Regions from separate parts of the Streptomyces sp. NPDC085866 genome, predicted to be linked through region 1. Evidence: riboswitches for the same ligand, from Rfam matches in the RefSeq annotation. Region 1 holds a riboswitch; each other region holds the start of a gene.

Region 1 (2,259 bases):
CGCCGTGCACACCGAGTGCGCCGGAATACGCATGACCGACCTCCGCCTTAATCCCCGTGAAACGTCGACGATGGACGTGTGTTCCGTGACTCTATTGCAATGAGCCGGAATTTCCGACGGCGGGCCGGAATCCATGGATATTTTTTGGACAGTGGATGCCGCAGGCGCTGCGAAAAACGGCGAAAGCCCCGGCTCGTGAGCCGGGGCTTCGGGATGTCGTGCGCCGGAGCGTCAGACGTTCACGCCGTGCTGGCGGAGATAGGCGATCGGGTCGACGTCCGAGCCGTACTCGGGGGTCGTACGGGCCTCGAAGTGCAGATGCGGTCCGGTGACGTTGCCGGTCGCGCCGGACAGGCCGATCTGCTGGCCCGGGAGGACCTTCTGGCCCACGACGACGCCGATGGACGACAGGTGGCCGTACTGGGTGTACATGCCGTCGGCCATCCGGATCACGATCTGGTTGCCGTACGCGCCGCCCCAGCCGGTGGAGACGACCGTGCCGGAGCCGACCGCGTGGACGGACGTCCCGCTGGCCGCGTGGAAGTCGATGCCGGTGTGGGAGCCGGAGGACCACAGGGAGCTGCTGGCCTTGTAGCCGGTGGAGACGTACGAGTGCGCGATCGGGGCCACGAAGGCGTTCAGGCGCTTGCGCTCGGCCTCTCGCGCGGCGCGGGCCTGGGCCTCGCGCTCCTTCTTCGCCTCCTCGACGGCCACCTTGGCCGCGGCCTCCTCGGCCGCCTTCTGCCGGGCGGCCACCAGCTGGGCCTCGGCCTGCGCGTCGATCTGCTCGGCGACCGTGTCGCTGACGGTGATGACCGGGGTGAGGCCGGTCTCCTCGACGGAGTTGTCCGCGGCGAGTGCCGGGCCGGCCGCCAGGGTGCCGACGACACCGGTGGTGGTGAGGGCCGCGACACCGGCCGCCTGAGCGGTGGTGCGCTTGACCCGACCGGGCTTGCGGTGCTTCCCGGTGGCGCACATGAACGCCATGAAGTGGCTGGTCCTTTCCTTCCCTCTCGCCTACCGGGTTAGCTGACGGGTTCGGAGCAGGAAGGTCTCCTACGGACCCCCTCGCCGGTGCGCGGGCGTCCGATTCACCCCAGGGACTGCGGTGGGTCCCCGGCTCCCCTGGCTCGCGCCGTGGGGGACTCGGCGATGACTGTCCGGTGCCGCGGGCGCGGCGCACTGCCTGACGAACAGCCCGGTCGACGCTATGCGGCCCGACTTTCGATCCCCAAACGGATCCCGGCTTTTGTAGCGCATCCCACAGGCCAGACAGGCAACCTCTGCCTCAATTCGGACATCTTGGGAAGGGCTCCGCGCGACAAAGGGCCCTGACGACCCGTCGGGTCGTCAGGGCCCCCACGCGCGCGGGGCGCCTCGAAGCCGCTACTCGGCTGCCACGACGGTGACTTCGCCGATGCCGAGCGCCTCGACCGGCGCCTTGATCTCGGCCGCGTCACCGACGAGGACGGTCACCAGGCGGTCCACCGGGAAGGCGTTGATGACGGCCGCGGTGGCCTCCACGGTGCCGGTGCCGGCGAGCTGCTGATACAGAGTCGCCTGGAAGTCGTCGGGCAGGTGCTGCTCGACCTGGTCCGCCAGCGTGCTCGCGACGGCCGCCGCGGTCTCGTACTTCAGCGGCGCCACACCGACCAGGTTCTGCACGGCGACGTCCCGCTCGGCGTCGGTCAGGCCCTCCGCCGCGAGCGTGCGCAGCACCGTCCACAGGTCCTGCAGCGCGGGACCGGTGTTCGGGGTGTCCACGGAGCCGCTGATGGCGAGCATCGCGGCGCCCGTGCCGTCCGGCGCGGAGCGCAGGACCTGCCCGAAGGAGCGCACGCCGTAGGTGTAGCCCTTCTCCTCGCGCAGGACGCGGTCCAGGCGCGAGGTGAGGGTGCCGCCGAGGCAGTAGGTGCCGAGCACCTGGGCGGGCCACACGCGGTCGTGCCGGTCGGGCCCGATCCGGCCGATGAGCAGCTGCGTCTGGACGGCGCCCGGCCGGTCGACGATGACCACCCGGCCGGTGTCGTCGGCGGTCACCGGCGGCACCGGCCGCGGCGTGCCCGGGGTGCCGGTCCAGGCACCCAGGGTGTCGGCGAGCAGCTCGTCCAGGTCGGTGCCGGTGAGGTCGCCGACCACGACCACGGTGGCCGTGGCGGGCCGCACATGGCGGTCGTAGAAGGCACGCACGGCCGCCGCGTCGATCTTCTCGACCGTCTCCTCGGTGCCCTGGCGCGGCCGCGACATGCGCGAGGTCGC
Region 2 (2,259 bases), on a different contig from region 1:
AGGGGAAACGGGGCGGGGAAACAAGGCGAGGAGACACAAACAACCCCGCCCCGGCGCGTACGGGGGAACACGCGCCGGGGCGGGGAGCCCGTGGGGACGGGGGGACGACCCTCACGAGGCCTTCAGAGTGGGGGCAGGCCTTGTGAGAGCACTGTGGTTCCGGTGGGAGCCAGGTGTCACTTCAGGTGCAGCTGCTGGCCCGGGTAGATGAGGTTCGCGTCCTCGACGATGTCCTTGTTCAGCTCGAACAGCTTCTTCCAGCCGCCGTTGACCTTGTGCTTCTCGGCGATCGCGCCGAGGGTGTCACCCTTGACCACCTTGTACTCGCCGTCACCCTTCTTGACCTTCTTGCCGGTCGGGGTGGTGACGGTCTGGCTCGCGGCCGGGCGCTCGGCGGACCGGGAGGCGGCCTGCTGCTCGGTGGCGCGGGTGGTGGTCGTGGTGGTCTTCGAGGAGCTGCTGCTCGACGGGGCCGCCGCGGTGCCGCTGTACGGGGTGCTCGACAGGCCCGTGCCGCAGACCGGCCAGGCGCCCTTGCCCTGGGAGGCGAGGACCTTCTCGGCGACGGTGATCTGCTGCTGCTTGGTGGCCAGGTCGGCGCGGGCGGCGTAGGCCGTGCCACCGTAGGCGGCCCAGGTGGAGGCGGAGAACTGCAGGCCGCCGTAGTAGCCGTTGCCGGTGTTGATCGCCCAGTTGCCGCCGGACTCGCACTGGGCGACCGCGTCCCACTCGGAGGCGGTGGCGGCGGAGGCGTTGCCGGCCGCCATCAGCGGGGCGGCGACGGCGGCGCCGGTGACACCGGCGAGCGCGATGACACGGGTGGCCTTGAACGGACGACGGTGCTTGCCCTTGCCGGAGAACAGCATGGATCGATCCCCTCACCGACGCCTGCGAGGTGAGCTGTCGGGTTCGGGCCGGTTGAGTTGCCCGGCCGCGACCCTTACGGGACGCGGCTTCACCCCAAGCCGGTACCGACATCAACTGCCGGTCCCGGCACTTACCTTGGGTCCCCCGCTCCTGCCTACGGCGCATGACGCGACGACTGTTCCCGGGCAACCGCTGGCAGGACTCGGCGTTGCGGATGCCGGGGCTCGTGGTGACGAGCGGCCTTGACCGTAGACAGGCGATCGGCGGAATTTCAAAGACGATCAGGGCTTCTGAGACTCATCCCACACTTTCGCCAAAACGGACATTAAGGAGCGAAGCGGGGCGTCAACTCCCGCTACTTATCGCCCTTTTCGGCACCGACTTTCAGGGTCTGACCGGCACTGATGTGGTTCGGGTCGGTGCCGATGGCCTTCTTGTTCTCGGCGTAGAGCGCGTGCCATCCACCGTCGAGGTCAAGGGAGTCGGCGATGGAGACGAGGGTGTCGCCCTCGCGGACGGTGTAGGTGCCCGGGTCGCGGTCGGCGTGGCGACCCGACGGGGTGTCGCTCTGACCGTTTGCCGTACTTTCGTCCGCACTCGCACCGCGGTGACGTCCGCCACTGCTGAGGGCGCCGGTGTCGACCAGGCTCCAAGAGCTGCTGGTCTGCCACGAATTGTCCGAGTCTTCCGTTGCGGGATCCGTAGTGACGGACTCGCCGCCCTGGACATCCCCGGAGCCGGGCGATACGGATTTGTCGGACTTGGGAGTGTCTACCCCCTTGCCGGAACCCTTGGAGTCGGCACCCTTGTCGGCACTCGGGGACGGCATGGTCGTCGCATCCGAAGAAGAGTCGGACGAGGGCGACGAGGAGGACGAATCCGGCAGATCGGACGGGTCGGAATTCTCGTCGGAACCGGAATTGCCGTCCTGGTTGGACGAGTCCGAGGACGTGGAGGAGTCACCGGATTGCGCCGAGCCCGAGTCGGAGCCCGAGACGCCCGTGTCGACATCCACGGAGCCGGACTTCGAGGTCATGCCGGCGAGCAGGGCGCAGGTGGCCCAGGGAGTGGTGCCCTGGTCGGCGAGAATCTTCTCGGCGACGGCGATCTGCTGTGAACGGCTGGCCTGGTCGGCGCTGGAGGCGTACTTCGTGCCGCCGTACTTGGCCCAGTCGCCCTGGGATATCTGCAGACCGCCGTAGTAACCGTTGCCGGTGTCGGCACTCCAGGAGCCGCCGCTCTCGCACTCGGCCACCTTGTCCCATGTGGTGCCGTCGGCCGCGTTGGCGCTCGCCGCACCGAGGAGCGGGATGGCGATGGCGGAGCCGGTCACGCCGGCCGCGACGAGGAGGGCCGGAGCCTGGCGGGGGCGACGGTGACGACCGTTCCCGG
Region 3 (2,259 bases), on a different contig from region 1:
GACCGCCTCGGGGCCGAGGTCGGCGAGGATCTGGGAGGCGCGGGCGAAGAGGAAGTCGCCGGTGAGGACCGCGACCGAGTTGCCCCAGCGGGTGTTGGCGCTGTCCACGCCGCGCCGCACGGACGCCTCGTCCATGACGTCGTCGTGGTACAGCGTGGCGAGGTGGGTCAGCTCCACGACGACGGCCGACGGCACGACGCCCGGCGCGTACGGATCGCCGAACTGCGCCGCGAGCATCACGAGCAGCGGCCTGAACCGCTTCCCACCGGCCCGTACGAGGTGCTGCGCGGCCTCCGTGATGAACGGGACCTCGCTCTTGGTGGCTTCGAGCAAGCCTTCCTCGACAGCCGCCAATCCGGCCTGGACATCGGCTTCCAGAGCCTGGTCCCGCACGCTCAGCCCGAACGGCCCGACGACGGTCACGAGGGGTCTCCTGTCTGCTGGTGTCTGCTGGCGATTACACGGTTTGTCGATAGGTCGTTGCCATCACTCAAGTCAGCGTATCCGGTCCTGTTTCGATCACCGATAGCGCCCACCGGTCCAGCCCGGGCGGTATCGGATCACGGCCGGTATGTTTTTGATCATCTGATAAGTGTGGGTACACAACGACTTAACAGGATCTCGCCCGATTTGTCGCGAACCGCGCGGCGGGCGAGGTACTCCTTTTGCGCCACACCCGGCGAATCTCCCGAATCCCCCATGTCTGATTTGATACTCTTTGCCATTTCGTGAATTGGGTCACGCGCGCCCATGAATCGGCCACTCGGCACCACCCCCGTTCTCCCCTTGCCGCATTGGCCAGTTGAGCGTTGGCAACCGCAAAGGATCAAGTGCCCCATTCGGAACAGATCAAGGTCAAATGCCTCTTTGGGTGAATCCAGTACTTGTTCCTGACATGTGCTGTCGCATAGCTTCCGGGCCAGTCAGACGAACGCCGAATCCTGCCGCGTCTGACACCACCCATCGACGAACTCATTCGTACGGCAGGAGCGGGGGACCCAGGTAAGCCGCCTGACCGGACGACGCACGTCGCGCCGGGACGGCTAGGGGTGAAGTCGTGCCTCCCCCCAGAGGAACGGCCGGGCACCTCCCCGCCCGAACCCGACAGCTCACCTCGCAGGCGACGGAGAGGAACGTCCCCATGCCTGTTGCCGCTCAGCCCCGCCGCACCCGCACCAACCGCCTCGTCCGCAAGTTCGCCGTCATCGGCACCGGCGCCGCCGTGCTCGCCCTTCCGCTCATCGGCGCGACCAGCGCCTCCGCCGCCACCCCCACGGCCGCCACGGCGTCCACCACGCTCGCCGGGTACCCGAACAACCTCGACGGCTGGATCCGTGAGTCGCTCGCGATCATGGCTCAGAAGGGCATCCCGGGGACGTACAACGGCATCTACCGCAACGTCATCCGCGAGTCGTCGGGCAACCCGGCGGCCATCAACCTCTGGGACTCCAACGCGGCCAAGGGCATCCCGTCCAAGGGCCTGCTCCAGGTCATCGACCCGACGTTCAACGCGTACCACGTGGCCGGAACGTCCTACGACATCTACGACCCGGTCGCGAACATCACGGCCGCCTGCAACTACGCGGCCGCGCGCTACGGGTCGATCGACAACGTCTTCGGCGCCTACTGACCGGCGCCCACGGCGGGCCACTACTGATATCCCGGTCAGTCGGTCGGGAACAGTCTTTCGAGGACGACGGCGATGCCGTCGTCCTCGTTCGACGTGGTGATCTCATCGGCGACGGCCTTGAGTTCGGGGTGGGCGTTGGCCATGGCGACACCCCGTCCGGCCCAGTCGAACATGGGGATGTCGTTGGGCATGTCGCCGAAGGCGAGCGCCCGGTCGGCGGCGATCCCCAGGTACTCGGCGGCCAGCGCCAGCCCCGTCGCCTTGGTGACCCCGCACGGCTGCAGTTCCACGGTCCCGGGCCCCGACATCGTGACCGTCGCCAGCGAGCCCACCGCCGAGCGAGCGATCGCCGCCAACTCGTCGTCGGACAGCGTGTGGTGGCGCAGCAGCACCTTGCTGATGGGCTCGCACCACAGGTCGTCGCGGCGGCCGACCTGCACGGCGGGCAGGGTCGGGTGCGGCATCAGATACCCGGGTTCGATCAGGGTGAGCCCTTCCACACCGTCCTGGTCGACGGCCGCGTAGACCTGCCCCACCTCGGCCTCGATCTTGCCGAGCGCGGTCTCGGCCAGTTCCCGGTCCAGCCGGACCGACCACAGCAGACGGTCGGCGCCGGCGTCGTAGACCTG

Evidence for each region. Region 1 has a riboswitch for cyclic di-AMP ahead of ACIF83_RS34650 (M23 family metallopeptidase). Riboswitches for the same ligand answer to the same signal wherever they lie in the genome.
Region 2: it holds a riboswitch for cyclic di-AMP, as region 1 does, so the genes downstream of both, ACIF83_RS16165 (transglycosylase family protein) here and ACIF83_RS34650 (M23 family metallopeptidase) in region 1, are expected to answer to the same signal.
Region 3: it holds a riboswitch for cyclic di-AMP, as region 1 does, so the genes downstream of both, ACIF83_RS25835 (transglycosylase SLT domain-containing protein) here and ACIF83_RS34650 (M23 family metallopeptidase) in region 1, are expected to answer to the same signal.

What each region holds. Positions count from the first base shown of each region.
Region 1 covers NZ_JBITSQ010000016.1:98,875-101,133, reverse strand. The annotation lists gene ACIF83_RS34655 (GntR family transcriptional regulator) at 1-33, opposite strand, end outside; gene ACIF83_RS34650 (M23 family metallopeptidase) at 232-987, opposite strand; cyclic di-AMP (ydaO/yuaA leader) riboswitch at 1,000-1,162, opposite strand; gene ACIF83_RS34645 (M16 family metallopeptidase) at 1,387-2,259, opposite strand, start outside.
Region 2 covers NZ_JBITSQ010000006.1:97,515-99,773, forward strand. The annotation lists gene ACIF83_RS16165 (transglycosylase family protein) at 177-866, opposite strand; cyclic di-AMP (ydaO/yuaA leader) riboswitch at 871-1,039, opposite strand; gene ACIF83_RS16170 (transglycosylase family protein) at 1,223-2,259, opposite strand, start outside.
Region 3 covers NZ_JBITSQ010000010.1:132,268-134,526, reverse strand. The annotation lists gene ACIF83_RS25840 (polyprenyl synthetase family protein) at 1-423, opposite strand, end outside; cyclic di-AMP (ydaO/yuaA leader) riboswitch at 923-1,138, shown strand; gene ACIF83_RS25835 (transglycosylase SLT domain-containing protein) at 1,142-1,630, shown strand; gene ACIF83_RS25830 (HAD family hydrolase) at 1,666-2,259, opposite strand, start outside.